4 regions of the Streptomyces sp. PTL18 genome follow, and region 3 is predicted to be linked to each of the others. Evidence: riboswitches for the same ligand, from Rfam matches in the RefSeq annotation. Region 3 holds a riboswitch; each other region holds the start of a gene.
The links. A riboswitch is a leader RNA that binds a small molecule or an ion and turns the genes downstream of it on or off. The one in region 3 is predicted to bind cyclic di-AMP.
Positions count from the first base shown of each region.

Region 1: linked by a shared signal. The riboswitch ahead of AC5WS8_RS10195 (M23 family metallopeptidase) and the one ahead of AC5WS8_RS22905 (transglycosylase family protein) in region 3 are both predicted to bind cyclic di-AMP.
Region 2: linked by a shared signal. The riboswitch ahead of AC5WS8_RS37290 (M23 family metallopeptidase) and the one ahead of AC5WS8_RS22905 (transglycosylase family protein) in region 3 are both predicted to bind cyclic di-AMP.
Region 4: linked by a shared signal. The riboswitch ahead of AC5WS8_RS27080 (C40 family peptidase) and the one ahead of AC5WS8_RS22905 (transglycosylase family protein) in region 3 are both predicted to bind cyclic di-AMP.

Region 1 is NZ_JCAJZO010000004.1:248,256-255,779, reverse strand. Features, by position in the region: gene AC5WS8_RS10205 (M16 family metallopeptidase) at 1-771, shown strand, start outside; gene AC5WS8_RS10200 (M16 family metallopeptidase) at 768-2,156, shown strand; cyclic di-AMP (ydaO/yuaA leader) riboswitch at 2,380-2,530, shown strand; gene AC5WS8_RS10195 (M23 family metallopeptidase) at 2,543-3,295, shown strand; gene AC5WS8_RS10190 (GntR family transcriptional regulator) at 3,499-4,194, shown strand; gene AC5WS8_RS10185 (LysR family transcriptional regulator) at 4,572-5,420, opposite strand; gene AC5WS8_RS10180 (SDR family oxidoreductase) at 5,525-6,268, shown strand; gene AC5WS8_RS10175 (HPr family phosphocarrier protein) at 6,702-6,983, opposite strand; gene AC5WS8_RS10170 (bifunctional acetate--CoA ligase family protein/GNAT family N-acetyltransferase) at 7,140-7,524, shown strand, end outside.
Region 2 is NZ_JCAJZO010000046.1:12,849-20,372, reverse strand. Features, by position in the region: gene AC5WS8_RS37300 (PrsW family intramembrane metalloprotease) at 1-1,218, shown strand, start outside; gene AC5WS8_RS37295 (aldo/keto reductase) at 1,264-2,208, opposite strand; gene AC5WS8_RS37290 (M23 family metallopeptidase) at 2,291-3,304, opposite strand; cyclic di-AMP (ydaO/yuaA leader) riboswitch at 3,316-3,473, opposite strand; gene AC5WS8_RS37285 (PP2C family protein-serine/threonine phosphatase) at 3,689-4,834, opposite strand; tRNA gene AC5WS8_RS37280 (tRNA-Met) at 5,400-5,473, opposite strand; gene AC5WS8_RS37275 (hypothetical protein) at 5,650-6,138, opposite strand; gene AC5WS8_RS37270 (hypothetical protein) at 6,812-7,486, shown strand.
Region 3 is NZ_JCAJZO010000012.1:91,876-99,399, reverse strand. Features, by position in the region: gene AC5WS8_RS22925 (SurA N-terminal domain-containing protein) at 130-783, shown strand; gene AC5WS8_RS22920 (nucleoside triphosphate pyrophosphohydrolase) at 965-1,972, shown strand; gene AC5WS8_RS22915 (cytochrome P450 family protein) at 1,969-3,270, shown strand; gene AC5WS8_RS22910 (transglycosylase family protein) at 3,457-4,473, shown strand; cyclic di-AMP (ydaO/yuaA leader) riboswitch at 4,672-4,838, shown strand; gene AC5WS8_RS22905 (transglycosylase family protein) at 4,843-5,535, shown strand; gene eno (phosphopyruvate hydratase) at 5,912-7,198, shown strand; gene AC5WS8_RS22895 (FtsB family cell division protein) at 7,336-7,524, shown strand, end outside.
Region 4 is NZ_JCAJZO010000017.1:50,044-57,567, forward strand. Features, by position in the region: gene AC5WS8_RS27070 (ATP-dependent Clp protease proteolytic subunit) at 148-783, shown strand; gene AC5WS8_RS27075 (hypothetical protein) at 791-1,105, shown strand; cyclic di-AMP (ydaO/yuaA leader) riboswitch at 1,425-1,607, shown strand; gene AC5WS8_RS27080 (C40 family peptidase) at 1,611-2,084, shown strand; gene AC5WS8_RS27085 (DUF6328 family protein) at 2,254-2,790, shown strand; gene AC5WS8_RS27090 (ATP-binding protein) at 2,844-3,305, opposite strand; gene AC5WS8_RS27095 (helix-turn-helix domain-containing protein) at 3,558-4,418, shown strand; gene AC5WS8_RS27100 (DUF397 domain-containing protein) at 4,428-4,646, shown strand; gene AC5WS8_RS27105 (8-amino-7-oxononanoate synthase) at 4,734-5,861, opposite strand; gene bioB (biotin synthase BioB) at 6,008-7,165, shown strand; gene AC5WS8_RS27115 (adenosylmethionine--8-amino-7-oxononanoate transaminase) at 7,158-7,524, shown strand, end outside.

The sequences.
Region 1 (7,524 bases), on a different contig from region 3:
ACCTACTACGCGCCGAACAACGCGGTGCTGTCCGTCGTCGGCGACATCGACCCCCAGCAGACCCTCGCCTGGATCGAGAAGTACTTCGGGTCCATCGCCTCCCACGACGGCAAGCCCCAGCCGCGTGACGGCTCGCTGCCCGAGGTCATCGGCCGCGAGCTGCGGGAGGTCGTCGAGGAGGAGGTCCCGGCGCGCGCCCTGATGGCCGCCTACCGGCTGCCGCACGACGGCACACGTGCGTGCGACGCGGCCGACCTGGCGCTGACGATCCTCGGCGGCGGCGAGTCCTCCCGCCTCTACAACCGTCTCGTCCGCCGCGACCGCACCGCCGTCGCCGCCGGGTTCGGCCTGCTGCGGCTCGCAGAGGCACCCTCCCTCGGCTGGCTGGACGTGAAGACCTCCGGCGACGTCGAGGTGCCCGTCATCGAGGCCGCCATCGACGAGGAACTCGCCCGGTTCGCCGAGCGGGGGCCGACGGCCGAGGAAATGGAGCGCGCCCAGGCCCAGTTGGAGCGCGAGTGGCTGGACCGGCTCGGCACGGTCGCCGGCCGGGCGGACGAACTGTGCCGGTACGCCGTGCTGTTCGGCGACCCGCAACTCGCTCTGACCGCCGTCAAGCGCGTGCTGGAGGTCACCGCCGAGGAGGTGCAGGAGATCGCCGAGGCCCGCCTGCGCCCCGACAACCGCGCGGTGCTCGTGTACGAACCGGTCGCGACCGAGGCCCCGGAAGCAGCCGAGACCACCGACGAGACCGAGGAGTCGGCGAAGTGACCGAGCTCGCGACCATGGACTTCCACCCGCAGCCCCAGCCCGGCGAGGCCCGGCCCTGGGCGTTCCCGGCGCCCCAGCGCGGCACGCTCGACAACGGCCTGACCGTGCTGCGCTGCCACCGCCCCGGCCAGCAGGTCGTCGCCGTCGAGGTGCTCCTCGACGCCCCCCTGGACGCCGAGCCGGCCGGCCTCGACGGCGTCGCCACGATCATGGCGCGCGCCTTCTCCGAGGGCACCGACAAGCACTCCGCCGAGGAGTTCGCCGCCGAGCTGGAGCGCTGCGGCGCCACCCTCGACTCGCACGCCGACCACCCCGGCGTCCGCCTCTCCCTCGAGGTGCCCGTCTCCCGCCTCCCCAAGGCGCTCGGGCTGCTCGCCGACGCTCTCAGGTCGCCGGCCTTCGCGGACAGCGAGGTGGAACGCCTGGTGCGCAACCGCCTCGACGAGATCCCGCACGAGACGGCCAACCCGGCCCGCCGCGCCGCCAAGGAGCTCTCCAAGGAGCTGTTCCCGGCGGCCTCGCGCATGTCCCGCCCGCGGCAGGGCACCGAGGAGACGGTCGCGAACATCGACGCCGCCGCCGTCCGCGCGTTCCACGAGCGGTATGTGCGCCCGGCGACGTCCACCGCGGTCGTGGTCGGCGACCTCACCGGGATCGATCTCGACGCGCTCCTCGACGACACTCTCGGCGCCTGGACGGGGGAGCCATCCAAGCCGCGCCCGGTGCCCCCGGTGACCGCCGACGACACCGGCCGCGTGATCATCGTGGACCGTCCCGGCGCCGTCCAGACACAGCTGCTCATCGGCCGTATCGGGCCCGACCGCCACGACCGCGTGTGGCCCGCCCAGGTGCTCGGCACGTACTGCCTCGGCGGCACCCTCACCTCCCGCCTGGACCGCGTCCTGCGCGAGGAGAAGGGCTACACCTACGGGGTGCGGGCCTTCGGCCAGGTGCTGCGCTCCGCGCCCGACGGCACGGGCGCCGCGATGCTCGCCATCAGCGGCTCGGTCGACACGCCGAACACCGGCCCGGCGCTCGACGACCTGTGGAAGGTGCTGCGCACGCTCGCCGCCGAGGGCCTGACGGACGCCGAGCGCGATGTCGCCGTGCAGAACCTGGTGGGGGTGGCACCGCTGAAGTTCGAGACGGCGGCGGCCGTCGCGAGCACGCTCGCCGACCAGGTCGAGCAGCACCTGCCGGACCACTACCAGTCGACGCTGTATCAGGAGCTGGCCGCCACGGGCACGGTCGAGGCCACCGCGGCCGTGGTGAACGCGTTCCCCGTGGACCGCCTGGTCACCGTTCTGGTGGGCGACGCCGCCCAGATCAAGGAGCCTGTCGAGGCGCTCGGCATCGGTGAAGTCAGCGTCGTCGCAGCCGAGTAGAAAGCACGCACGCGCGCGTTTCTCGCGCCGTCCCGGGGGCCCCGGTGACCTTCCGTGTCATCGGGGCCCCGCCCGTCGGCGGGTTTGTCCGTATTGCCACAGAGGTTGCCTCTCTGCCCTGTGGGATGCGCTACAAACCCCGTTCTCTGTTTGCTGATTGAAAGCCGGTCCCCTTAGCTTCGTTCGGGCTGTTCGTCAGGCAGTGCGCCGCACCCGCGGCAGCGGACAGTCATCGCCGAGTCCCCGTACGGCGCGAGCCAGGGGAGCCGGGGACCCAAAACCACAGTCCCTGGGGTGAATCGGGCGCAAGCCCGTAGGAGACCTTCCTGCTCCGAACCCGTCAGCTAACCCGGTAGGCGAGAGGGAAGGAAAGGACCAGCCACTTCATGGCGTTCACCTGCGCCACCGGGAAGCACCGTCCCCCCAGCCGTGTGAAGCGTACGACTGCGAACGCCGTCGGCGTCGCCGCGCTCACCACCACCGGTGTCCTCGGCACCCTGGCCGCCCCGGCCCTGGCCGCCGGCGCCCCCGTCCAACAGACCGGACTGCTCCAGGCCGTCACCCTCGGTGACTCGGTCGCCGAGAAGATCGACGCACAGGCCGCCGTCCAGAAGCAGGCCGCCGAGCGGAAGCAGGCCGAGGAGGCCGCGCGCAGGAAGGCCGCCGAGAAGGCCCGGCAGGAGCGGGAGGCCAAGGAGCGGGCCGCACGCGACGCCGAGCGCAGGCGACTCAACACGTTCGTGCCGCCGATCTCCGACTCCTATGTGTCCACCGGCTACAAGACCGGCGGCTCCCTGTGGTCCTCCGGCGCCCACACCGGCATCGACTTCCACGCCGCCACGGGCACGCCCGTGCACGCCGTCGGCTCCGGCACCGTGGTCCGGACCGGCTGGGGCGGTGCGTACGGCAACCAGATCGTCATCAGGATGAACGACGGCACCTACACCCAGTACGGCCACCTGTCGTCCATCGGCGTCTCCGTGGGGCAGCGGGTCACCCCCGGCCAGCGGATAGCCCTCTCCGGGTCCACGGGCAACACCACGGGACCGCACCTGCACTTCGAGGCCCGTACCACTCCCGAGTACGGCTCGGACATCGACCCCGTCGCCTACCTCCGCGCGCACGGCGTGAACGTCTGACGGCCCGCGCCCGCGACGGGCGCGCCCGCACCCGACGGCCCCGGCTGATCAGCCGGGGCCGTCGTGGGCTTTCGAACGGCTGTGTGTCCAAAAAATATGCATGGATTTCAGCTCCCCGTCGGAGATTTTGGTCCGCTGCAATAGAGTCGGTTGAACACGCGCCAATCGCGTACGTTTCACGGGGATTAAGGCGGAGGTCGGTCATGCGTATTCCGGCGCACTCGGTCTGCACGGCGATCCGCGATGACATCGTCGCGGGTGTCTACGAGCGCGGCAGCCGGCTCACCGAGGAACTCCTCGCGCGGCGCTACGGCGTCTCCCGTGTCCCCGTGCGCGAGGCGCTGCGCACCCTGGAGGCCGAGGGCTTCGTCGTGACCCGCCGGCACGCGGGCGCGTGCGTGGCGGAGCCCACCGAACAGGAGGCCGCCGACCTGCTGGAGATGCGGATGCTGCTGGAACCGCTCGGAGCCGCGCGGGCCGCGCAGCGGCGCACCGAGGCCCACCTCAAGGTGCTGCGCGGCCTGGTCAGACTGGGCCAGGAGCGGGCCAGGAGGGGCAACAGCGAGGATCTGCGCTCTCTGGGCGGCTGGTTCCACGAGACGCTGGCGCAGGCCTGCGGGAGCCCCGCGCTGACCTCGACGCTCGCACAGCTGAGGCACAAGATCACATGGACGTACACGGTCGACGCGCCGGCCGACCCCGCGGAGTCCTGGGCCGAGCACGGCGGCATCGTGGACGCCGTCGCACGCGGCGACAGCGAGCGCGCGCGGGCGATCACGGCGCTGCACACGGAACGCTCGACGTCCGCGCACCGGCTCCGCTTTCCGGGCGGTCCGGACCGCCCGGAACGTGTGAGGACTTCGCAACACGGCGTAAACATCTCCGCGCTCCGGCATTAACACGGGCACCGTATACAAAGAGGGATATCCGGCGGGGCCTGTTTTCGGCTGCCTTTTTTGCGCACCTCCGAAAACTTTGGTGCGTCATTTCGGCGCGTCGCGACGACTTCATTCGGGCGCTGCTGAACAAGAACGCCTCACACCATGAGGTGATCGGTCCTGGTGGTGAGCCGAGGCGCGACAGGTGTCACCGAGGCAGGCTTGTTGTCACTTCGCATCGGAACCTGGCTGTGGTTCCGGCAACGCCGGTGCAGGCCGGTCCCCTCAACGCCGGTGCAGGCCGGTCACCTCGTACCGCACGATGTGTCGGGAACTGATGGCAGACCGGACGCTGTCCCCGAAATCCAGCACGGTGTCCCCGCGTTCACCGCCGCCGGTCACAGGGCAGTGGCGGCGCGGACCAGCCCCGCGACCGCCGTTGAGCGGCTGTGCGGGGGCCAGGCGATGACCGTGGTGACGTGGGGGGCGTCGGGGACCGGTACGGCGGTGAGGTCCTCGCGCAGGCCGGTGCGGCCCGACTCCGGCACGACCGCGCAGGCGCGGCCGAGGGCGATGAGCTGGGTGAGTTGCGTGTGGTCGCGCACCTGCGGTCCGGGGCCGTCCGGGAAGGTGCCGTCAGGGCGAGGCCAGCGGGGCAGGGGCAGGTCGGGAAGGTCGGTGACCTCGGCGAGCCGCACGTGGGGGCGGGCGCTGAGAGGATGACCCGCCGGGAGGATCGCGACCTGACCCTCGGAGTGCAGGGCCTCGGTGTCGAAGCCGGCCGTGTCGTCGAATGGCCGATGCAGCAGGGCTACGTCGGCCCGGCCGTCGTGCAGCAACCGTGCCTGCTCGCCCGGTCCGCACAGCACGACGTCCACGGCGACGGCGCCGGGCTCGGCGGCGTAGGCGTCGAGGAGTTTCGCCAGCAGTTCACCGGAGGCACCCGCCTTCGCGGCCAGGACCACGGCGGGCCGGCCGGCCGCCGCGAGGGCGGCCCGGCGGGTGCGCCGTTCGGCGGCCGCGACGGCGTCCAGCGCCGCCCGCGCCTCCCGCAGCAGCACCGCCCCTGCCCCGGTCAGCGTGACACCCCGGCTGCCGCGCTCCAGCAGGAGGGTGCCCAGGCGCCGTTCGAGCCCGCCGATCGCCCGCGACAGCGGCGGTTGGGCGATCCCGAGCCGCTGCGCGGCCCGGCCGAAGTGCAGCTCTTCGGCGACCGCGACGAAGTACCGCAGCTCACGTGTCTCCACCCCGCCAGCCTAACCGGGACGGCCAGGGGCGATACCCGGGCGGTATCGCCGTCCACCCAGTCGGTCTTGGACGCCCTGCCCGGCGGGGGAGAAGTATCGATGTCATGAGTGAGACGAACACCGTGAACCACCACAAGGTCGCGCTGGTGACCGGGGCCAACAAGGGCATCGGGTACGAGATCGCCGCCGGGCTCGGCGCCCTCGGATGGTCCGTCGGAATCGGCGCGCGGAACGAGGAACGGCGCGAGGCCGCCGTGGACAAGCTGCGCGCGGCCGGAGCCGACGCGTTCGGCGTGCCGCTGGATGTGACCGACGACGCCAGCGTGACAGCGGCGGCTCGACTGATGGAGGAGCGGGCCGGGCGGCTCGACGCGCTCGTCAACAATGCGGGGATCACCGGCGGCGGACCGCAGGAGCCCACCACGGTCGACGTGAACCGGGTACGGGCGGCCGTGGAGACCAACGTGATCGGCGTCATCCGCGTCACCAACGCCCTGCTCCCTCTGCTGCGCCGCTCGCCGTCGCCGCGGATTGTGAACGTCTCCAGCAGCGTCGGCTCCCTCACACTCCAGACCACGCCCGGCGCCGAGACGGGCCCCATCGCCATCGCCTACGCTCCGTCGAAGACGTTCCTCAACGCCGTCACCGTGCAGTACGCCAAGGAACTGGCCGACACCCACATCCTGATCAACGCCGTCTGCCCCGGCTACACGGCGACCGACCTCAACGGCTTCCGGGGAGTGCGCACCCCCCAGCAGGGCGCAGCCGTCGCGATCCGGCTGGCCACCGTATCGGCCGACGGGCCGACGGGCCGCTTCTTCGACGACGAGGGAGAGGTGCCCTGGTGACGCGCTTCCGGTTCGCGCCACCCCGGGGAGATGGCGCATGCGCGTCCTCGTGACCGGCGCCGTCACGCCATGTCGGTACGGCCGTCGAGCCCGAGCCGCCGGCGGACCACGAGGTGAGGGATCGAAAGGCACCGGGCGTCTGTGACAAGTGGCCTGCCTTCCAGGTGACCACCAGGCTGCTTCGGCCCGGCCCTTGCGGTTCAGGTACCCGGGCCGCAAGCCGGTCCCGGACCGGCAGGTGCTGTGCGGGAGTCGTTCCCAGCGGACGCGGAGTCGTTTCAAGCCGTGGCTGTTCGTGTCCGGTGCCGTTTGCCCCTGTGCCGTTCGCCCCTGCGGCGTCCGCGTACCGCTCGCGCGGGGTCCGGCACGCCGCAGAAGCCGCGTCGCCGGTCACGGCGACGCGGCTTGAAGCAGGGTGCTGCTTCCCGAAGGGTCAGACGGTCTCGGGGAGCTCCTCGAGACCCTCGGCGACCAGCTTGGCCAGGCGGTCGAGCGCGGCGTCCGCGCCCTCCGCGTCGGAGGCCAGGACGATCTCCTCGCCGCCCTGGGCGCCGAGGCCCAGAACCGCCAGCATGGAGGCGGCGTTGACGGGGGTGCCGCCGGCCTTGGCGATGGTCACCGGGATGCCGGAGGCCGTGGCTGCCCGGACGAAGATGGAGGCGGGGCGGGCATGGAGGCCCTCGGCCCAGCCGACGTTGACGCGGCGCTCAGCCATGTGTTGCTGCCCTTCAGGTGTTCCAGGGTTGTCTAGACCAGTTTTCCATATGTGAGGCCCACCCGGGAGGGCTTCGTGACGTCCTCCTGCGGGCCGGGCGTGGTCTCCTCAGCCTGCCCCGCGCCGCCTACGGACGCGAGCCTTACTCTTGGGCCCATGCAGAGCCCGTCGGACCGGCACGAGTACCCCGCCCACTGGGAGGCCGACGTGGTGCTGCGCGACGGCGGCACCGCGCGCATCAGGCCCATCACCGTCGATGACGCCGAGCGCCTCGTCAGCTTCTACGAGCAGGTCTCGGACGAGTCGAAGTACTACCGCTTCTTCGCGCCGTACCCTCGCCTGTCCGCCAAGGACGTCCACCGCTTCACGCACCACGACTTTGTGGACAGGGTGGGACTCGCGGCCACGGTCGGCGGCGAGTTCATCGCCACCGTACGCTATGACCGCATCGGCACCGACGGCCTGCCCGCCTCCGCGCCCGCCGACGAGGCCGAGGTGGCCTTCCTCGTGCAGGACGCGCACCAGGGACGCGGTGTCGCCT
Region 2 (7,524 bases), on a different contig from region 3:
GAGGGCTTTCTGGTCGGGCTGGGTCTCGCGGTCCTGCCCGTGCCGCTGCTCGTCACGGCGTTCCGCTGGCTGGACCGGGTGGCGCCGGGCCCCTGGCGGAACCTGATCTTCGCCTTCGCCTGGGGCGCGTGCGCCGCCGCACTGATCGCGATCGTCGCCAACAGTTTCGCCACCCGGTGGATAGCGACCGCGACCGCCGATCCGCACAGCGCCGACACGCTCGGCGCGACCGTGATAGCGCCGATCGTGGAGGAGTCCGCGAAGGCCGCGGCCGTGCTGCTGGTCTTCCTCTTCCGCAGACGGGACTTCACCGGGATCGTCGACGGGGTGGTGATAGCCGGCGTCACCGCCACCGGCTTCGCCTTCACCGAGAACATCCTCTACCTGGGCACGGCCTTCGGTACCGACCGGATGAGCGGGGAAAGCGGACTGGCGTCCGTGACCGCCGCGACCTTCTTCGTCCGCGTGGTGATGTCGCCCTTCGCGCACCCGCTGTTCACCGTGCTCACCGGCATCGGCTTCGGCATCGCCGCGCTGTCCGCGGAGCGCCAGCACGTCCGGCGGGTGCTGACGCCGCTCCTCGGACTGCTGCTCGCGATGGGCATGCACTCCGTGTGGAACGGGTCGTCCACGTTCGGCCGGTACGGGTTCTTCGCGGTGTACGCGTCGTTCATGGTGCCGGCGTTCGGGCTGCTGACCTGGCTGGTCATCTGGACGCGGCAACGCGAGCTGCGGACGGTGCGGGGGGAACTGCCCGCGTACGCGGTCGCGGGGTGGATCGGGCCGGTGGAGCCGTGGGTGCTCGGTTCGATGCGGGCGCGGCGGCTGGCCCGGGACTATGCGAAGCGGCACTCCGGGAAGGCCGCGGCGCGGTCGGTGTCGCAGTACGAGGCGTGTGCGACGTCGTTGGCCTTCCTGCGCCACCGGGGGCGCCGGGGGCGGGCAGGTGCCGATTTCGTCGCACGGGAACGGGAGTTGCTGGCCCAACTGTGGGCGCGCCGGGAGGTGGCGCGGCCGGCGCTGGCGTATGCGGCACGGGCGACGTCGCCGGTGGCTCCGCCGGTGTGGCCGGGGTACGGACACGTGCCCTTCCAGGGGGCGCCACCGTACGGACCGGTGACGCCGCCGTACGGACCGGTGACGCCGCCGTACGGACCGGTGACGCCGCAATACGGTCCTGCGACGCCGTATCCCGGCCACAACCCCTACCTTTCCTAGGAGTGGACGCGGGATCGGCGCCGCCGGATTCCGCCGTCCGCCGGGCTACGCCGACGCCTCCGTCAGCTTCGCCAGGTCCTCGTCCGTCAGCGCCAGGTCCGCCACGGCCAGCAGCGCCGGCAGCTGCTCCACCGTCCGCGCCGAGGCGATCGGGGCCGCGACCGTCGGCTGGGCCGCCAGCCAGGCGAGCGCCACCGTCGGGATCTCGGCGCCCCGGGCCTCGGCGACCTCGTCCAGTGCCGACAGGACCCGCTGCCCGCGCTCGGTCTCCAGGTACTTGCCCGCGCCCTGCGCGCGCGCCGACTCCACCGTCGTACCCGGCCGGTACTTACCGGTCAGGAAGCCCGACGCGAGCGCGTAGTACGGAACCGCCGCGAGCCCGGCCCGGGAGGCGACGTCCTGCAGCGTCCCCTCGTAGGTGTCGCGCGAGACCAGGTTGTAGTGCGGCTGGAGCGCCACGTACCGCGCCAGGTTCTCCCGGTCGGAGAAGTCCAGCGACTCCTGGAGGCGCTCGGCGGAGATGTTGGAGGCGGCGATGGCGCGCACCTTGCCCGCCTTCACCAGCTCGTCCAGCGCGCCGATGATCTCCTCGACCGGCACCTCGGGCTGGTCGAAGTGGGTGTAGTAGAGATCGATGTAGTCGGTGCCCAGACGGCGCAGGGACGCGTCGGCCGCCGCCTTGATGTTGGCGGCGGTCAGGCCCCGGTAGTCGGGGTGCTGGCTGACCTTGGTGGCGATGAGGACGTCGGAGCGGTTGCCGCGCGCCTTGAGCCACTTGCCGATGACGGTCTCGGACTCACCGCCCTTGTTGCCCGGCGCCCAGGCCGAGTACACGTCGGCCGTGTCGACGAAGTTGCCGCCCGCCTGCGCGTAGGCGTCGAGGACGGCGAAGGACTGCGTCTCGTCGGCGGTCCAGCCGAAGACGTTCCCACCGAGGGACAGGGGGAAGACCTCGAGATCGGACGAACCCAGCTTGCGAAGAGAAGTCATGCTCCTCGTCAACGCCCGAACCGGGCCGGGGTCTTCCGGGCGTCCGCAAAGATCTTGCAAACGGGCGCGCTGCCGCGTGGGGTCAGGGGTTGAGGCCCTTGCTCTGCAGCCATGCCATCGGGTCGATCGCGGCGCCGCCGTCCGGGTGGACCTCCAGGTGCAGGTGCGGCCCGGTGACGTTGCCGGTCGCGCCCACGCGGCCGATGACATCGCCCGTGCCGACCTTCTGCCCGACCGACACGCTGATCGACGACTGGTGGCAGAACCACAGCTCGGTGCCGTCGTCGAGGGTGAGGATCGTGCGGTAGCCGTACGAGCCGGCCCAGCCCGCCGCCGTGATCGTGCCGCTGTGGACGGCCTTGATGAGCGTGCCGGTGGGCGCGGCGAAGTCCAGACCGGTGTGGTAGCCGGAGGACCACATGGCACCGGCGTCACCGAAGCGGGAGGTCAGGGTGTAGGAGGAGGTCGGCAGTGTGAACTGCTTGGCCAGTTCGGCGAGCCGCGCGGCCTCCTCGGCCTTCTTCTTCTCCGCGGCGGCCCGGGCCTGCGCGTCGTCCTGCGCCTTGGCCGCCGCGGCGGCGGCCTTCTTCACGGCGGCGTCCTCGGCGGCCTGCGCCGCCGTCCGTGCGATCCGCTCCTGCTGGGACACGGCCTGCTGCATGATCCGGGCGCGCAGCGCCTCGCCCGCGCCCTTGGAGCCGGAGGCGTCCGTGGCGTCGGTCTGGCCGACGCTGCTGAGCGCGGTGGCCGAGCTCCCGGGAGCCCCGGAGTCGTCACCGATGAGGGCCTTGGCGGACTCCGTGACCGAGGAGAGGTCCGGCAGCGATATGGACACCGGCGGCTTGCCGGACTGCGCGGTGGCCATGCCACCGGCGCCGACGGCGGCCATCACACCGACGCCGAGGACCGTGGAGCTGCGGGCGAGTCCGCCCCCGCGCTGCTTGGCGACGCGGTGCCGGCCGCGGACGGGACGGAGGGAGTCCTCGGTGGGGTTCCACTCCTCCCAGGGGCCCTCGTCGGTGCCGGGCGCGAGGCCGAGCGTCTGGGTGCCGTTCGGGGCGGACGAGGTGCTCTGGGCAGGCCGGTTGAACGCCACGTGGGCGCACTCCTTTCCTTCCGTCTCGCCTACCGGGTTAGCTGACGGGTTCGGAGCAGGAAGGTCTCCTACGCGCGTATACCGTCCGTGCGACCACGGCGGTATCCGCTCGATTCACCCCAAGGTGGTGGTTCCCCGGCTCCCTCGCGGGATTCGGCAGGCGCGCACGGAGCCGCCTCTGGTGACGGCTGGGACGACCGCGCTGCGTTATCGAACGTTAATAGACGCGGGGCCTGTATTCCAAGCCGTTCGGACAGATCCCTTCCCTTCGTCGACCAGGACTTTCACCGCCTGAACGGAGGAAAACGGGCGAGTCACCCACACCTCGGAAGCCTCATGTGTAGTGACGGTATGTCAGTTGTTATGCACAGGAGCATCGCTCGATCACCCACCGTGATCATTCGGGGGCGTGGGCCTGCGGACGGCCAGCAGAGCCATGTCGTCCGTGCCGCGGCCGCCGGTGTGCCGGGCGACCTCACGCGTGACGGTGCTCAGCAGGGCGCCGGGGCCGGGGAAGACCCGGCCGGCGAGACGGACGGCGGGGTCGTAGAACCGGCCGTGCGCGTCGCGGGCCTCCGAGACGCCGTCGGTGTAGAAGAGCAGCATGGAGCCGGGCGGGAACTCCCACTCCTCCGCCCGGCCGGGCCGGACGCCGAGGTCGCCCATGCCGAGCGGCGGTGCCGGGTCACGGGCCCCGAGCTCGCGCAGGGAGCCGTCCGGCAGCAGGAGCAGCGGCGAGGGGTGGCCGCGGTTGACGATGCGGACGACGCCGGAGCCGTGCGGGATCTCGGCGAGCACCGCGGTGGTGAACCCCTCGAACCCCTCGGGGTCCTCGCGCTCGGCGCGGTCCCGCGACAGCGCCCGCTCCAGGCGCTGGGCGACGGCCTCGAGCGCCGGCTCCTGTTCGGCGGCCTCCCGGAAGGCGCCGATCACCACGGCCACGACGGTGACCGCCCCCATGCCCTTTCCGCGTACGTCGCCGACGACGAGCCGCACCCCGTGCGGGGAGTCCTGGACGGTGTACAGGTCGCCGCCGATGAACGCGTCGGCCTGGGCGGCCTCGTAGCGGGCGGCGATGTCCAGCCCACCGATCCGGTCTGCGGGTTCGGGCAGCACCGCGCGCTGCGCGGCCTCGGCGATCTGGCGGGCGGAGGCGAGGCGGGCCACGTTGCGGCGGACGAGCACGTTGATGAGGACGGCGAGGGCCGAGACGGTGACGACCGTGGCCCCCTCGGTGATCTCCCCGGCCTGTCCGAGCACGCCGAGCCCGAGGTGGACCCCGAGGACCACCACGACGGCGGTCAGGCCGGTGAGGACGGTGCCGCGCAACGAGAACAGCGGAGCGGCCACGAGCGGCGCGGCGGTGAAGAGGGGGCCGGCCGTGTAGTCGGACGGGGCGAAGAGGTCGAAGCAGACCCCGCCGGCGATCAGCAGCCAGGGCAGGGCGCTCAGGAAGGCCCGCGCGTACGAGATCCCCCGCTCCTCGACCTCCGTCCCGGCTTCCGCCTCGGCCTCGGCGCACGTCGGCACCGCAGCCTCCCTCGCGCCGGGGGCGGGCAGCGGGGCTGGGGCGTCGGGGGCGGGCACGGGCGCTCCGAAGGGTCGGGTGACTTCAGGGGCTTGGGCGGTTCGACGGGGCTTGGTGGTTCCAGAGGCCTCCTCGGTGGTTCCAGGGGGCTTGGTGGTTCCAGGGGCCTCCTTGGTGGTTCCAGAGGCCTCCTCGGTGGTTCCAGGGGCTCGGGCGGCTACCGGGGCTCCAGGGGCCCGGGCAAGCCGGCCGTCAGGCCGGCCGCGTCGCCGGTCGTCACGGTCGGGAGGACACCCACCGGACGGGTCATGGGCCTCGGTCCGGTCATGGGCCTCGGTGCCCTGCGCACACGGCCCCTCGAGTCCACGCCGCCCGGCCGGTTCGCCCTGCTCCCATGACCACCGCTCGCCTGCTTGCTGCGCCACCCGTCCAGGCTTCCCGGAAGGGCGGCGGGGGGCGACCGCTGTGGGCCGGGCGGAGTAGCCACCAGGCGGTGACCAGGAGAAAGGGCGGCCGGGGAAACGCCGAGGGCCGGAGCCCTTCCGGACTCCGGCCCTCGGCCTTCAGTAGCGGGGACAGGATTTGAACCTGCGACCTCTGGGTTATGAGCCCAGCGAGCTACCGAGCTGCTCCACCCCGCGTCGGTGATTCCAGTGTACGCCACGCGCGGGACAGGTGGCGCACGGGTTTCACCCCCTGCTGTAGGTTCCAGGTCTGCGTTAGCAGTGTCGGTCGATCTCTAGCAGTCGACTAGCAATCTTCCGGGTCGCGTTAGCAACACCTGCGATCGATGTCTTGGACGCAGCGCAATCCTCCGTCACCTGACCGGCGGCTCGACCAGCATCACGACGCGGTCCGCCTCGACGTCGAACCCGAGGACCGGACGACTCCCGTCACCGCCCTCGGCATCCATCAGCACCGGCTTGCCCAACCGGCGACCGATCGCGGCGAAGAATCCGCACAGGGCATCAAGTGGCTCCTGCCCCTGAATCTCCCGCAGGTCGACGTCGAAGTCGATCTCCTCTGCCGCATAGAACCGAAAGATCGCCAACATGTCTGGCACCAGCCGAACCTCCAGATGAGGCTGCTCGGCGTCGGCGGGACGCGACAGCACGGCCCTTGCCGGAGGCAGCGGCAGCGCTGTCGAGCCCTCGCAGTACTGAAACGCCCAGCCCCGCTCCACCACGAGGTCGAGGACCGCCTGCCAGTCCCTCTCCGAGGCATTGGGCACCCACACGTCCGGCAGCGACCCCATCACCTCGGGGTCGAAGAACCATCTAACGTCGTCCCACAGCAGTTCAGCCACCGCCCAATCCTGCCTCCCGAGCGCACCCTGACCCACCGGTTTCCATGTCCGCTGCGGACTGCGGCGCCCGCAGCGATCTGAGGCTGTCGGGGTACGCCCTTCTGTGCCCAGGCGGGCACGGAGAAACGTGCCCACTTTCCGCATCCCTCCGGTCCCGTGCATCCTGGTCAGTGCTGCGGAGAGGGGTGAATGCGCAGGGGGTCAGCGGCCTGTCATAGGGTCCCGGCAAGAGTCCCCCAGTCCTTTCGGAACGCCTGTGCCCCACCTTGCTCGCCTTGTGACTACGCTCGCGGCCCCTATCCCGTTCTCCGGGGCCGACGCAGCGCCTCATCTGGAGCCCCGGCCCACATCGCGGCTCCTCGTACAGCGAGGGGACACAGAGCTGATCGTCCAGGAAGTCCAGCCGCCGGCCACGGCCTCGACCGTCTCCTTTCCGGCGCCCTGGCCTTGCCGGTTCGGCACGAGCGCAGTGTCGCCTGCCGCTGACCTGGTTGTCTTCGCCGGACCGCATGCACTGCGAGCCGTTGACCAGTCGGGAAGCCCACGGTGGGAACTGCGGCATCGCTGCTGGGCAGGCTGCGCGGGGCACACAGACTTCTCCGAGTACGCGGACGACAGAGACCACCGCTATGCCAACCGTGGCTCGGCCGGTTTCTCCTCGGACGGGAAGACCGTGTGGGCCCATGTCCACGGTCCTCTGGAGCACGACGCCCCGGACCACGACCGCGGGGAAGAGTGGCTGGTCATCGACGCCGCTGTCGGCACGGTGCTGGCCCGCACCCAGACTCGCACAGCCGCGGCGGGCTCCGTCCACGTTCCGCATCCGGACCCCGGCCAGATGGGTCTGACCATCGGAGAAGGCCAGGACGGATCACCCCTGCGCTGGGGGAAGTGGGACGGTCACGCCCTCATTGTCCACAGTTTCGGCGACGAGGACCGTGTCCTGCTGGGGGTGAGCCCGAGCGGAGATCGTCTGCTCACAGTGACCCATGACCAGGACGTTCTCGCCCTTCATTTGGTCGCCGACGGCTCCGTGGTGGCCGAACTGAACGCGGACGTGCTTCCCCCACATCCCGCGTTCGAGGAGGAGACCACAGATGACGAGGCACAGACGTTCTTCGACTACGAGGGCGGCTTCGTCGACGAAAACATCCTCGTCGTCGGGACCGTCGAGAGCGACGAGGAGTTCGGCACAGGCCGGCACTGGCTCGTCGACGCCGTCCACATGCAGCTGATCGACCAGATCACCTATCCCTTCGAGGTGTCCGGCCTGCCCAGGGCTCTCGGAGACGGCACCTGGTACACCGTGTCCAACCTCGACCACGCCCTCCACATCTGGGCTCTGTAACGGCACTGCCCACGATCAGGCGTACCCGAACGCTGATC
Region 3 (7,524 bases):
AGCCGCGGACGGTGCCCGAAGTCCCGGTGAATCGTTGGTCGAATGGGTTGGCCGGAGCCGATCTGCTCCTTACCATCGATCACCGCAAGACCTTGTGCACCGTCGCACAAACCCCCTCGGGAGGTCACTTTGCACCGCCGTCGCCCCGCGATCGCCCTCAGTGCCGCCCTGGTCGCGGCCCCTCTCCTCACCGCGTGCGGCGGCACCTCGCACCCGGGTGCCGCGGCCGTCGTCGGAGGTGAGCGGATCACGGTCGCGCAGCTGGAGAGCCGGGTGGACGAGGTGCGCGCGGCCCAGCGCGCCGCCACCTCGGACGACGCCCAGTACGCGCAGGCGGTCGCCCAGACCGGCAGCCTGACCCGCGACACGCTGCACAGCCTGGTCCTGGACCGGGTCCTGGACCGCGCCGCCAGGAACGCGGGCGTGAGCGTCACCGTCAGGGAAGTCGAACAGATGCGGGCGAACCTCCAGGCGCAGGCGGGCGGCGCGAAGGAGCTGCAGACCGCGTGGCTGCAGCAGTACGGGGTGGCTCCCCGGCACCTCGACGACAGCCTCCGCACGGAGGTCGAGGCGCAGAAGCTGGCCGCCGCGCTCGGGGCCGACATGAACACGGCCGAGGGCAAGGCCGCGTTCTGGAAGGCGATGTCGCAGGCGTCCCGGGAACTCCACGTCGATGTGAACCCGCGCTACGGCACGTGGGACGTGCAGAAGAGCAGCCGGGTGGACGCGAAGACCCCGTGGGTCAAGGAGGTCACCGCGGCGGCTGCGCAGCAGACGGCGTAAGGGCTTGGCGGCGTCGTCGGGGCGTACCGGCGTGGACGGGCGGTACGGGAGCGGGCACGGTGCTCGGGGCTGTGGACGACCTCGCGGGCGGTGGTCCATGCCTGTGGACGACCTCGCGTCTGGTGGTCCATGCCTGTGGACAACTCCGAAGGCCGTCCGTGGCGTGCGTTACGTTCGGAGGGTGAACGCAACCAGCTTCGAATCGGTCCCGGGACCGGAGGCGACCGCCGAGCCCGGCCGGATCGTCCTCCTCACCACCAGCCACCGCGTCGCGCCCGGCCTCCTGTCCTGGCCCGCCTGGCGGGTGCTGCACGCCGGCGACCGGGTCCTGTGCGCGGACGGCGCGCACCCGCAGTTGCCCTATCTGCGCGAGGCGGGCATAGCGGTCGAGGAGTCCGCCCCGAGCGCACAGGAGCTGGTCGACGCCTGCGCCGGCGGCCGCACGGTGGTCGTCGTCGCCACGGGTGAGGGTGAGCCCGCGCTCACGGACGGCCTGGCACGCCTCGCCGGATCGGGCCGCGTCCACATGCCGGAGCTCGAGCTGCTGCCCGCGTCGTACGACCTCCCGGGCGCCCGTCTGCTGGACCTGGTGCAGGTCATGGACCGCATCCGCGCCGAGTGCCCCTGGTCGTCCCGGCAGACCCACCTGGGCCTGGCCAAGTACGGCATCGAGGAGGCGTACGAACTGGTCGAGGCCATCGAGGCGGGCGACCGCCAGGAGCTGCGGGAGGAGCTGGGCGACGTCCTGCTCCAGGTCGTCTTCCACGCCCGGATAGCCGAGGAGCACCCGGACGCGCCCTTCTCCGTCGACGACGTGGCGGGCGGCATCGTCGCCAAGCTGATCCACCGCCACCCGCACGTGTTCGGCGACGCGACCGCGACGACACCGGAGGAGGTCAAGGAGCACTGGCTGCGGACCAAGGCGGTCGAGAAGCGGCGCACTTCGGTGACGGAGGGCATCCCGCTGGGCCAGCCGGGCCTCGCCCTGGCCGCGAAGCTGCACTCCCGCGTCCGCACGGCGGGCCTGGACGTCCCGCTCCCGCGGGGCGAGGGCATCGGCTACGAACTGCTCGCGCTGGCCGCGCGCGCGGAGACGGAGGGTGTGGACCCGGAGGCGGCCCTGCGCGCGGCGGCTCGCGCGTACCGGGACGCGATCCGGGAGGTGGAGAGCGGGGGCCCGCAGCAGTGAACAGCCGGACCGCATCCCCCGCCCCTGAACTGTTCACCTGGGAGTTCGCCGCCGACCCCTACCCCGCCTACGCATGGCTCCGCGAGCACGCCCCCGTGCACCGGACGAGGCTGCCGAGCGGTGTGGAGGCCTGGCTGGTCACCCGGTACGCGGATGCCAAGCAGGCGCTCGCCGACCCACGCCTGAGCAAGAACCCGGCGCATCACGACGAGCCCGCGCACGCCAAGGGCAGGACCGGCATCCCCGGCGAGCGCAAGGCCGAGCTGATGACGCATCTGCTCAACATCGACCCGCCGGACCACACCCGGCTGCGCCGTCTCGTCTCCAAGGCCTTCACGCCCCGGCGTGTCGCGGAGTTCGCGCCGCGGGTGCAGGAACTGACCGACCACCTCATCGACCGGTTCGCGGGCAGGGGAGAGGCCGACCTCATCCACGAGTTCGCCTTCCCGCTCCCCATCTACGCCATCTGCGACATGCTCGGCGTCCCGCGCGAGGACCAGGACGAGTTCCGGGACTGGGCGGGCATGATGATCCGGCACGGGGGAGGACCCCGGGGCGGCGTCGCGCGGTCGGTGAAGAAGATGCGCGGCTACCTCGCCGACCTGATCCACCGCAAGCGCGAGGCGCTGCCCGCCGAGCCCGGCCCCGGTGAGGACCTCATCTCCGGGCTCATCCGCGCCTCCGACCACGGCGAGCACCTCACCGAGAACGAGGCCGCCGCGATGGCCTTCATCCTGCTCTTCGCCGGGTTCGAGACCACCGTCAACCTCATCGGGAACGGCACGTTCGCGCTCCTCGGCCACCCCGAGCAGCGGGCCCGTCTGCAGCGGTCGCTCGCCGCCGGGGAACGCGGCCTGCTGGAGACCGGCGTCGAGGAGCTGCTGCGTTTCGACGGACCGGTGGAGCTGGCCACGTGGCGGTTCGCCACGCGGCCGCTGACCATCGGCGGGCAGGACATCGCCCCCGGCGACCCCGTCCTGGTGGTCCTGGCCGCCGCGGACCGGGACCCGGCGCGGTTCACGGGCCCGGACGTCCTCGACCTCGCCCGCCGCGACAACCAGCACCTCGGGTACGGGCACGGCATCCACTACTGCCTGGGCGCGCCCCTGGCCCGTCTGGAGGGACAGACGGCGCTCGCCACGCTCCTGACCCGCCTGCCGGACCTGCGGCTCGCGGTCGACCCCTCCGACCTGCGGTGGCGCGGTGGGCTCATCATGCGGGGCCTGCGCACGCTGCCCGTGACGTTCACACCGGTTGCGGAGAAAGATCCCGAATCTCCCGTCGACGCCCCGATATGACACGGCAACACGCCGATGGTCACAGGAAGGTGACAGTGCCTCACCTCTGTGATCTTCACGTGATCTGCGCTGCATTGACTTGTGACAAGTGATCTCCTGCCGATACGTTCACGCAGCAACGCGGCGGTCCGCACTGCCACGGCCGGCCGCCGCGTCGGTCGATGCTGTCGTGTGAAAGGCAACCGCATGCTCTCCGGGAACGGTCGTCACCGTCGCCCCCGTCAGGCTCCGGCTCTCCTCGTCGCGGCAGGGGTGACCGGATCAGCGATCGCGATCCCGCTGCTCGGCGCCACCGGTGCGAGCGCGGCCACCGGTACCACCTGGGACCAGGTCGCTCAGTGCGTCAGCGGCGGCTCATGGAGCGCGGACAGCGGCAACGGTCGATACGGCGGGCTGCAGTTGACGCAGGACGAATGGGACAAGTACGGCGGTCTCGACTATGCGCCGAGTCCGGACCAGGCGAGTCGCTCGCAGCAGATCGCCGTCGCCGAGAAGGTCCTCGCTGCCCGGGGTGTCGGGGCCTGGGGCACCTGCGGCCTGCTGAACGGCCTGGGCAAGGACTCCGGCTCCGCCGACGTCGACACGGGCGTCGCCGGGGACGCGTCGTCCGGCAGCGGACCGTCCTCCGGCTCCGACTCGGGTCTGGACTCCGGTCTCGACTCCGGTCTCGACTCCGGCCTGTCCGACTCGTCCGGATCTTCTGCGCCGACCGATCCGTCACCTTCTGCCTCCTCTTCCTCTCCTTCGTCCTCGTCGCCCTCGCCCTCGTCCGGGACGTCGGTCGACGGCGCCGCCAAGGGTGCGCAAGGGTCCGGCAGCGCGCCGACGGCCACGACGAAGCGCGACGAGTCGGACAAGTCCGCACAGAACGATGCCGCGTCCGAGGGGAGTTCGACCGAGGCCGCGGGTGCCGGCCGTCATCGCGGGGGCAGTGCCGACGAGGGCGCCGCGGACGGCCGCACCGAAGACGCGTCCGGCCGGCACACCTCGCGCGGCACCACTGACGCGCGCCACGCCGTCGACGGCTCGTACACCGTCCGCCCCGGGGACAATCTGTCGTCCATCGCCGACTCCCTTGACCTCAGCGGCGGATGGGCGGCGCTGTACGAGGCGAACAAGCAGACGGTCGGCGGCGACCCGAACCTCATCCTCCCCGGTCAGAGCCTTGCGCTCGACGCCGGCCCGGCAGGCGGCTCGTCCTGAACTGCCCCTTGCGTGGCGGAAGTTCGCGACCTACTTCGGGCTGAATGTCCTGTTTGGTGAAAGTGAGATATGGGTCTCATAAGCCCTGATCGTCTTTGAAATTCCGGCGATCGACTGCTTACGGTCGTGATCGCTCGCCACAGCGAGCACCTGCGGTCGCAACGCCGAATCCTGCCAGCGGCCGTACGGGAACAGTCGTCGCGTCAAGCGCCGTAGGCAGGAGCGGGGGACCCAAGGTAGGCGCCGCGTCCGGAAGTTGACCGGAAGCGGCTCGGGGTGAAGCCGCGTCCCGCAAGGGGCGCGGCCGGGCAACTCAACCGGCCCGAACCCGACAGCTCACCTCGCAGGCGTCGGTGAGGGGAACGAACCATGCTGTGTTCCGGCAACGGCAAGCACCGCCGCCCGTCCAAGTCCACCCGTGCCGTAGCGCTCGCCGGTGTCGCCGGCGCTGCCATCGCCGGCCCGCTCCTCGCGGCCGGGAACGCCTCCGCGGCCACCGCCGCCCAGTGGGACGCCGTCGCCCAGTGCGAGTCCGGTGGCAACTGGCACATCAACACCGGCAACGGCTTCTACGGTGGTCTGCAGTTCACGAACTCGACCTGGGCCGGGTACGGCGGCACCGCCTACGCCTCCCGTGCCGACCTGGCGACCAAGGACCAGCAGATAGCCATCGCCGAGAAGGTCCTCGCGGGCCAGGGCAAGGGCGCCTGGCCGGTGTGCGGCAAGGGCCTGACCAACGCCGCGTACAACGGCTCCGCGGCCACCTCGAGCGGCGCGAAGAGCGCCACCCCGAAGAACACCACCACCCGCTCGACCGGGCAGCAGGCCGCCAACCGCTCCGCGCAGCGCCCGGCCCCGCAGAAGAAGACCGTCACCACCCCGACCGGCCGGAAGGTCGAGAAGGGCGACGGCGAGTACAAGGTGGTCAAGGGCGACACCCTCAGCGCCATCGCCGCGAGCCACCACGTCAAGGGCGGCTGGAAGAAGCTGTTCGAGCTGAACAAGGACATCGTCCGGAACGCCGACCTGATCTACCCGGGCCAGCAGCTGCACCTGAAGTGACAGCCACCCGGTAGCCGGGCCGCGGGCCACCGACAGCCGTGACCCCCACAGTGGGGTCACGCGAGGGCCCACCTCCGTCCCCACGGCTCCCCGCTCCGGTGCGTGTTCCCCCGTACGCGCCGGAGCGGGGCTTGTTGCTGTCCGGCCCCTTCGTCGTCCGGCCCCTTCGTCGTCCGGCTCCTTCGCCGTCCGGCCGCGTGGATTTCACCGCACCTTTCCCCCCTCCTTTGTTCCGCGAGGGAACAATGTGTACCGTCACCCTGTCCACGGGACGGTCGGTCGGTCGGCCGGCACCCCGCGGCGGTTAGGCTCTAGTCGCAAGGCGCAGCCGCAAGGCACACAGCCCCGCACTTCCAGCGTCACATCCAAGAAGGAGATGCTCGTGCCGTCCATCGACGTCGTCGTAGCCCGGGAAATCCTGGACTCCCGAGGCAACCCCACGGTCGAGGTCGAGGTCGGCCTCGACGACGGCAGCACGGGTCGTGCCGCCGTCCCGTCCGGCGCCTCCACCGGCGCCTTCGAGGCCATCGAGCTCCGCGACGGTGATCCCAACCGCTACCAGGGCAAGGGTGTCGAGAAGGCCGTCCTCGCCGTGATCGAGCAGATCGGCCCGGAGCTGGTCGGCTACGACGCCACCGAGCAGCGGCTGATCGACCAGGCGATGATGGACCTGGACGCCACCGACAACAAGGGCTCCCTCGGCGCCAACGCGATCCTCGGTGTCTCCCTCGCCGTCGCCCACGCCGCCTCCGAGGCCAGCGACCTGCCCCTGTTCCGCTACCTGGGCGGCCCGAACGCGCACCTGCTGCCGGTGCCGATGATGAACATCCTCAACGGCGGCTCGCACGCCGACTCCAACGTGGACATCCAGGAGTTCATGATCGCCCCGATCGGCGCGGAGTCCTTCTCCGAGGCGCTGCGCTGGGGCACCGAGGTCTACCACACGCTGAAGAAGGTCCTGAAGAGCAAGGGCCTCGCCACCGGCCTCGGCGACGAGGGCGGCTTCGCCCCGAACCTCGGCTCCAACCGTGAGGCCCTCGACCTCATCCTCGAGGCCGTCAAGGAGGCCGGCTACGCCCCCGGCCAGCAGATCGCCCTCGCCCTCGACGTCGCCGCCTCCGAGTTCTACAAGGACGGCAAGTACCTCTTCGAGGGCAAGGAGCGCTCCGCCGCCGAGATGACGGAGTACTACGAGGAGCTCGTCGCGGCCTACCCGCTGGTCTCCATCGAGGACCCGCTGTTCGAGGACGACTGGGCGGGCTGGAAGGTCATCACCGACAAGCTCGGCGACAAGGTCCAGCTGGTCGGCGACGACCTGTTCGTCACCAACCCCGAGCGCCTGGCCCGCGGCATCGAGGAGGGCGCCGCCAACGCGCTGCTCGTCAAGGTCAACCAGATCGGCTCGCTGACCGAGACCCTGGACGCCGTGGAGCTCGCCCAGCGCAACGGCTTCAAGTGCATGATGTCCCACCGCTCCGGCGAGACCGAGGACGTCACCATCGCCGACCTGGCCGTCGCCACCAACTGCGGCCAGATCAAGACCGGCGCCCCGGCCCGCTCCGAGCGCGTCGCCAAGTACAACCAGCTGCTCCGCATCGAGGAGATCCTCGACGACGCCGCGGTGTACGCCGGCCGCTCGGCCTTCCCGCGCTTCAAGGGCTGAGGCAAGGCGGCGGACAACGCCGGAGCAGGGCGCTGAGACAAGCCTGAGCAAGGCTTGGCCGGTCGTACGTACGTCCCCGTACTCGGTCCCGTACCGTGTGCGGGGACGTACGCGCGTGTGAAGGGGAGGCGGGAGACATGGCCGGGAAGGACCGCGACCGGTTCTCCACCGCGACCAGGCTCAGGCTGCTCGGCGAGCAGACCGCCGCCCGGGTCTACCGCTCCCAGACCCGGCGCCAGGCCCGCCGCTCCCGGCTCACCGGCCGGGCCGCCCTCCTCGCGCTCGTCCTGTGCACGCTGATCCTGGCGCTGGCCTACCCGATGCGG
Region 4 (7,524 bases), on a different contig from region 3:
CCCCGGCGGGCCTCCCGGGATCGCACGGAGCCCCGAGCAGGCTCGGAACCGCGCGCGCAGCCGCTTTCGCTGACAGCATGCTTCCCACCACCAGGAACGTACGTCCTGTACATTTTTTACAGGAGTCAGCCCGAGGAGGCGCATGCCATGAACCGACCGTCCGCCCGCCATGTCCTGCCCGAGTTCACGGAACGCACCGGCTACGGAAGCCGGACGCTCGATCCCTACGCGAAGCTCCTCGAGGAGCGGATCGTCTTCCTCGGCACGCCGGTCGACGAGATCTCGGCCAACGACGTGATGGCGCAGTTCATGCACCTCGAGTACCTGGATCCGGACCGGGACATCTCGCTGTACATCAACTCCCCCGGCGGCTCGTTCAGCGCGATGGCCGCCGTCTACGACACGATGCAGTACGTCGGCTGCGACGTGGAGACGATCTGCCTCGGGCAGGCGGCGTCGGCCGCGGCCGTGCTGCTCGCCGGGGGCACACCGGGCAAGCGGTTCGCACTGCCCGGCGCCCGCGTGGTCATCCGCCAGCCATCCCTGCCGGAGCCCGTTCAGGGGCAGGCCAGTGACCTGTTCATCCAGGCCGAAGAGCTGATGCGGGTTCGCGGCCGACTGGAGGAGATGCTCGTCCGGCACACCGGGCAGAGCCCGGAGCGGATCGCCGCCGACATCGAGCGTGACACGATCTTCGACGCGCCGGCGGCGGTGGAGTACGGCCTGATCGACCGCGTCATTCCCAGCCGCAGGGTCCCGCGCCCCACCCCCGGCACGAGGTGAGCCGCCGATGCTGCCACCGGAACTGCCCCCACTGCCCGCGCTGACCCGTGCCGAGGCGGAGTTGATCGACCGTTACCTCGACGTGGTCGACCTGCTCGGCCGCATCAACCCGGCGCACTCCGGGGACACCTACCGCGGTCTGCGCGCCGCGCAGGCACTGGTGAGCAAGGCGATGGCGTTGCGTGAGGCGCTGGAACTGATGCACCAGCGCGGGGAGAACGAGATGCACGGGCCCACCCTCGCCCGGGCCCTGCGCGTCCTCGACGGCGAACGCCGCGCGGCCCGCGTCACGGTGCCGCCGACCCGGTCTGACGGGCAGTGAGCAACCAGCCCACGACGCGCGGTTGCTCAAACGAGCCGAACGGGGTACCGCCGTCCGAGTAGATTCCTCTCCCTCCCGGGGCTGGGCAACGTCGCACAACGCGCCTGGCCCCAGGGCGGAATGATCTACTCCGGTGCAGGTCCGAGGCCTCGTCCTCTTCCTCAACCCTCTTCGAACGAAGGGCTGTCCACCCGAACGGGTGAGTGGTGAGTAATGCCACAAACCCCCGATTCCGTTGTGATTTTCCGACGCCTTTAGGTGAAGATCCCTCACTGACGACAAGCCCCCGCCACCGCGGCGGGGCGGTCCGGGCGGACGCCGAGTCCTGCCGCCGCCCGGATGACCGGTCGACAGGAGTGGATCGGCAGGAGTGGAGGACCCAGCAAGGCGGGCCGCCGGACAGATCCGTGCGGTCCTTGGGGTGAAGCCGCGTCAGCGGCCGGGCTACTTCGCCAGCCCGAATCCGACAGGTCATCCTTCACAGGCGGCTGACGAAGGGTTGCGCATGACCGCGCTCAATCGAGTCCCGTCGCTGCTGGGCCGGGCCGGAACGGCCTCCGCCCTCACCATCGCCGCCGTCGGCGGCAGCATCGCGGTCCCCGGTATCGCCCCCGACGCGTCCGCCGCGACGCCGGCGACGAGGGCACTGCAGGTCGCGGCGTCGAAGAAGGGATCCCCGTACCAGTACGGCGCCGCGGGACCGCGTCGCTTCGACTGCTCCGGGCTGACGCTGTACGCGTTCAAGAAGGCGGGCAAGACCCTGCCCCGGACGGCGGCGGCGCAGTACAACAAAACGCGGCACATCTCCGCCTCCCAGCGGCAGGCCGGGGACCTGGTGTTCTTCCACTCGGGCCGGAACGTCTACCACGTCGGCATCTACGCCGGGAAGGGCAAGATCTGGCACTCCCCGAAGACGGGGTCGGTGGTCAGGCTGGAGAAGATCTGGACGAGGAGCGTCTGGTACGGCCGCGTCCGCTGAGGCCCTGCGGCCCGGGGTGACGGGGGTTGCCTGCCGTCACCCCGCGACACGCCGCTCGACGGGGAGACGCGACAGTTCAGGCTGCGCAGCAGGCCCACCGGGCTCGATCGCTCCGGAAGCGACCCGCTGGGGCGGGCGTGAGGCAGGGGTGAGCGGATACTCGTTGACCATGGCCGACCGACCTCCCGAGCAGGCACGACGCGAGACCCCCCTGGAGCGTGCCGACCGCAACTTCACCGAGTTGCTGCAGGAGCTGCGTGTCACCCAGACAGGGGTGCAGATCCTGTTCGCGTTCCTGCTGACGCTGGCCTTCTCCCAGCGCTTCCCCACTCTGGACACGGTCCAGCGCACCACCTACGTGACGACGCTCCTGCTCGCCATGCTGGCCGCAGCCCTGTTCACGGCGCCCGCCGCGCTGCACCGGTCGCTGTTCCAGCAGAACGCCAAGCCCGCCATCGTGAGGATCTCCTCCCGTCTGGCGAAGGTCGGCATGGGGGTGCTGATGCTGGCGTTCACCGGATCGGTCCTGCTGGTGGTGGACGTGTCCCTCGGCCGGGTGGCCGGGCTCGCGGCCGGGGCGGGAACGCTGCTGGTCTGCCTGGGCCTGTGGCGCGTCCTGCCCTGGGTGGTGCGGCGCACGGTCGTCGTACCGCGGCAGGCCCCCGGCGGGCGGGACGACCGGGAGCCGACCGAGGGGTCCCGGTGACCGCCGGGCCTTCGGCAGCGGTCCGCACGGCGGCGGCCCGTCGCGATCTGCGTTCACGCCTCCCCCGGCCCCGGTGACGCGGCGACCGGCTGCATCGGCTTCGTCCACGGCAGCTCGATCGCGACCGTCTTGCCGCCCTCGCGGGTGGGTCGCACGCTCAGCTTCCCGCCGCACTCGGCGGTCAGACACCGGATGATCACCATGCCCCGCCCGTTGTCCTGCTGCACGGCCGCAGGCAGGCGCTTGGGGAAGCGCGGATGGCTGTCGGTGACCCCGATACGCAGTAATTCGTCGCGGTCGAGCGCGATGTCGACCGTGAAGGTGGGCGACTGCCCGAGGGTGTGCTGTACGGCGTTGGTGGCGAGTTCGGAGACGATCAGGCGGACGGTGTCGGCTACTTCCGCGTCGCCGGGCATCCCCCATTCGAGGAGGACGCTCGAGACGTATTTTCGGGCGGCGGAGACCGAGGCGGGATCGCTCGGCAGAGTGACGGATGCTTCCTGGTGGTCTGCCATGGCGACGTCGTCCCTTTCCACACGGGACCGGAGTCCGACACGGAGTGGTTGGTTCGAGTAAGGGTCCCGGACTTGGTGCTGCGCGCCAGCCTGCCACCACCTGGACCCTGTCGCGCCCGTTCCCCCGAGATATGCATATATCTGTCGCTCGAAGCGGTGAACTCTGCGACGACCGGCCGAGTTTGCGGTGCCCTCGGGCGCATCCTCTACCGTCTCGCCGTGCAACCGGGCGCCCTGCGGAAGGAGTCGGCCATGCAATACGGACCAGCGGTGCGCCGCCGCAAGCTCGGTGCCGAATTGCGCGCCCTGCGCCACCGGGCGGGCCTCACGAGCGGGGAGGCGGCCGGTCTCGTCGGCTGGCACCAGTCGAAGGTGAGCCGCATCGAGACGGGCTCCAGCGGGGTCAAGCCGGCGGACGTCCGCCTGCTGCTGGACGCGTACGGCGTTCAGGACCCGGAGCTGCGGGAACTGCTGCTGGTGCTGGCGGGCTCGGAGGACGGTGGCGGCCGGCAGAACTGGTGGCACGCCTACCGCGGGGTGCTGCCTCCGGCCTACCGTGATTTCATCAGCCTGGAGTCCCAGGCGAGCGGCATGCGCACCCTGGAGACCTCCGTGGTGCCGGGCCTGCTGCAGACGCCCGAGTACGCCCGGGCGGTGACCCGGGCCGCCGTCGGCACCCTGGAGGACGCCAAGCTGGACGCCCTGGTGGAGGTTCGGCTGGCCCGGCAGGACGTACTGCGCGCGGATCCGCCGTTGGAACTGGGCGCCGTCCTGGACGAGGCGGTGCTGCTGCGGGAGGTCGGCGGGCCGGAGGTCATGGCTCGGCAGCTCAGGCGCCTGCTGGAAGCGGCGCGACTGCCCCAAGTACGGCTGCAGGTGCTGCCACTCACCGCGGGGGCCCACATCGGCATCACCGGCCCTTTCGTCATCTTCTCATTTCCGAGCAGATCAGATCTGGATGTGGTCGTTCTCGACCACTTGACGAGTAGCCTCTATCTCGAGCGGAAAGAAGACCTCCAGGCCTACTGCGAGGCCTTCACGTCCCTTCAGATCCACGCCCTTTCGCCCGAGGAATCGTTGGATTACATCGCCGCGTTGGCCGGCGACGCGTAAGGAGGCACCATGTCAGCCCCCCACGTCCCCTCCAGCACCTGTCTCGCTGGTGCGCGCTGGGTGCGCAGCAGCCGTAGTACAGGAATGAACAACTGCGTCGAGACCGCCCGTCCGAACACCGGTCCCTGGGCCGGACTGGTGGCCGTACGCGACTCCAAGAAGGTGACCGGACCGGCCCTGACGTTCAGCCCCGAGGCGTGGAAGGAGTTCCTGAACGGGTTGAACTGACCACGTTCGCCGGCGGAAATCGGCGGTGAGTGAGCCGATTTCGAGCCAATTTCCGGGTGGCGCGCGATGCACGGCCGTTTCGCCGACTCACGGTCGCGTCTCGCCGATCACACGTACGGCGTGCTCGACCTGCCCGTCGGTGAGATCCGCGCGGGCGGTCAGCCGCAGTCGTGAGATGCCGTCCGGCACGGACGGCGGGCGGAAGCAGCCGACGACGACCCCGGCCGCCCGGCAGCCGGCCGCCCACCGTACGGCCTGCTCCGGGGAGGGCGCCCGCACGGAGACCACGGCGGCGTCCGGCCGTACCGTCCGATGGCCCTCGGCCGTCAGACGGGCGTGCAGGGCCGCCGCCACCGTGCGGGCCCGCTCGGCGCGCTCCGGCTCGCGGCGCAGCAGACGCAGCGCCGCGAGTGCCGCGCCCGCCGCGGCCGGGGCGAGGCCGGTGTCGAAGATGAACGTCCGGGCCGCGTTGACCAGATGGTCGATCACCCGAGCCGGGCCCAGGACCGCGCCGCCCTGGCTGCCGAGCGACTTCGACAGCGTCACCGTCGTCACCACGTCCGGCGCTCCCGCGAGCCCGGCCGCGTGCGGGGCGCCGCGGCCACCGGGTCCGAGGACACCGAGCCCGTGCGCGTCGTCGACGACCAGCCCGGCGCCGTGTGCACGGCAGGCGGAGGCCAGTTCGCCGAGCGGAGCCGCGTCGCCGTCCACCGAGAAGACCGTGTCACAGACCGTGATCGCGGGCCCTTCATGGGTGCCGAGCGCCTTGCGCACGGCCTCGGGGTCGGCGTGCGTGACGACCTGGGTGGTGCCGCGCGCCAGCCGGCAGCCGTCGATGAGCGAGGCGTGGTTGCCCGCGTCCGAGACGATCAGGGAGCCGTGCGGGGCGAGCGCGGTGACCGCCGCGAGGTTGGCCGCGTACCCGGAGGAGAACACCAGCGCGGCCTCGAAGCCGCAGAAGTCCGCCAGTTCGCGCTCCAGTTCGCCGTGCAGTTCGGTGGTGCCGGTGACGAGCCGGGATCCGGTCGAACCGCCACCCCACCTTCGGGCCGCCTCCGCGGCGCCCTCGACGACCTCGGGATGGCGGGCGAGACCCAGGTAGTCGTTGCTCGCGAGGTCCAGGAGCGGGGAGTCGGCGGCGCGGGGGCGCAGGGTGCGGACCAGTCCGGCCCGGCGGCGTGCCCGTGCCTGCTCGTCGATCCAGGCGAACGCCATGACTCCTCCGCGGTTTTGTAGGCAGTGCACAGACCCTAGCGGGACGATCAGCCGCCCAGGATGTGGCAATACCCACACGTCGAACCGTCTCTGTTGTGCAAACTCTCCTTGGCCCGGAGCGGTCCGGTAGGACAGGATCGGCTCTCATGGACCTGCTGAACACGCTGGTGGACAAGGGGTTGCGGCGCGAGCTGCCGACCCGCGAGGAGGCTCTGGCCGTTCTCGCCACTTCCGACGACGACGTGCTCGATGTGGTGGCCGCGGCCGGCAAGGTGCGCCGCCACTGGTTCGGCCGGCGGGTGAAACTCAACTATCTCGTCAACCTCAAGTCCGGCCTGTGCCCCGAGGACTGCTCCTACTGCTCCCAGCGCCTCGGTTCGAAGGCGGACATTCTCAAGTACACCTGGCTGAAGCCCGACGAGGCGTCCAGGGCCGCCGCGGCCGGTGTGGCGGGCGGCGCCAAGCGGGTGTGCCTCGTCGCCAGCGGTCGCGGGCCCACCGACCGGGACGTGGAGCGGGTGACCGACACCATCAGGACGATCAAGGAGCAGAACGAGGGCGTCGAGGTGTGCGCCTGCCTCGGCCTGCTCTCCGACGGCCAGGCCGAACGGCTGCGCGCGGCGGGCGCCGACGCCTACAACCACAACCTCAACACCTCCGAGGCGACGTACGGCGACATCACCACCACCCACACCTACGACGACCGCGTCGACACCGTGCAGAAGGCGCACGCGGCCGGCCTGTCCGCCTGCTCCGGCCTCATCGCGGGCATGGGCGAGAGCGACGAGGACCTGGTCGACGTCGTCTTCGCGCTGCGGGAGCTGGACCCGGACTCCGTTCCGGTGAACTTCCTGATCCCGTTCGAGGGCACACCGCTCGCCAAGGAGTGGAACCTGACGCCGCAGCGGTGCCTGCGGATCCTCGCGATGGTGCGGTTCGTGTGTCCGGACGTCGAGGTGCGCATCGCGGGCGGCCGCGAGGTCCACCTGCGCTCGATGCAGCCCCTCGCCCTGCACCTGGCCAACTCCATCTTCCTCGGCGACTACCTCACCAGCGAGGGCCAGGCGGGCAGGGCCGACCTGGAGATGGTCGCGGACGCCGGGTTCGAGGTGGAGGGCGCCGACCAGGTGACCCTGCCGGAGCACCGGGCGGGCGGCGGCTGCCACGACGGCGGTTCCGGCGGCTGCCACGACGACGGCGGCGTCTGCGGACCGGCTCCGGCTCCGTCGGTGAACGAGCCCCGTACCGACCTCGTCGCCGTCCGCCGCCGCGGTGCCGGGACGGATCTCGCGCCCAATGCCTGAGCCGGCCGGCCTGGGTGTTCCCGAGCTGCTGGAGCTGGACCGCAGGCATGTGTGGCATCCCTACGGCCCGATGCCCGGTCGCGTCGAACCGCTCGTCGTGGAGTCGGCGAGCGGGGTCCGACTGCGGCTCGCGGACGGCTCCGGCGAGCTGGTGGACGGAATGTCGTCGTGGTGGTCGGCCATCCACGGCTACAACCACCCGGTGCTCAACGAGGCGGCACGCGAGCAGCTGGGGCGGATGAGCCATGTCATGTTCGGCGGGCTCACCCACGAGCCCGCCGTCCGGCTCGCGAAGCTCCTTGTCGACATGTCGCCGGACGGGCTGGAGCATGTGTTCCTGGCCGACTCCGGCTCGGTGT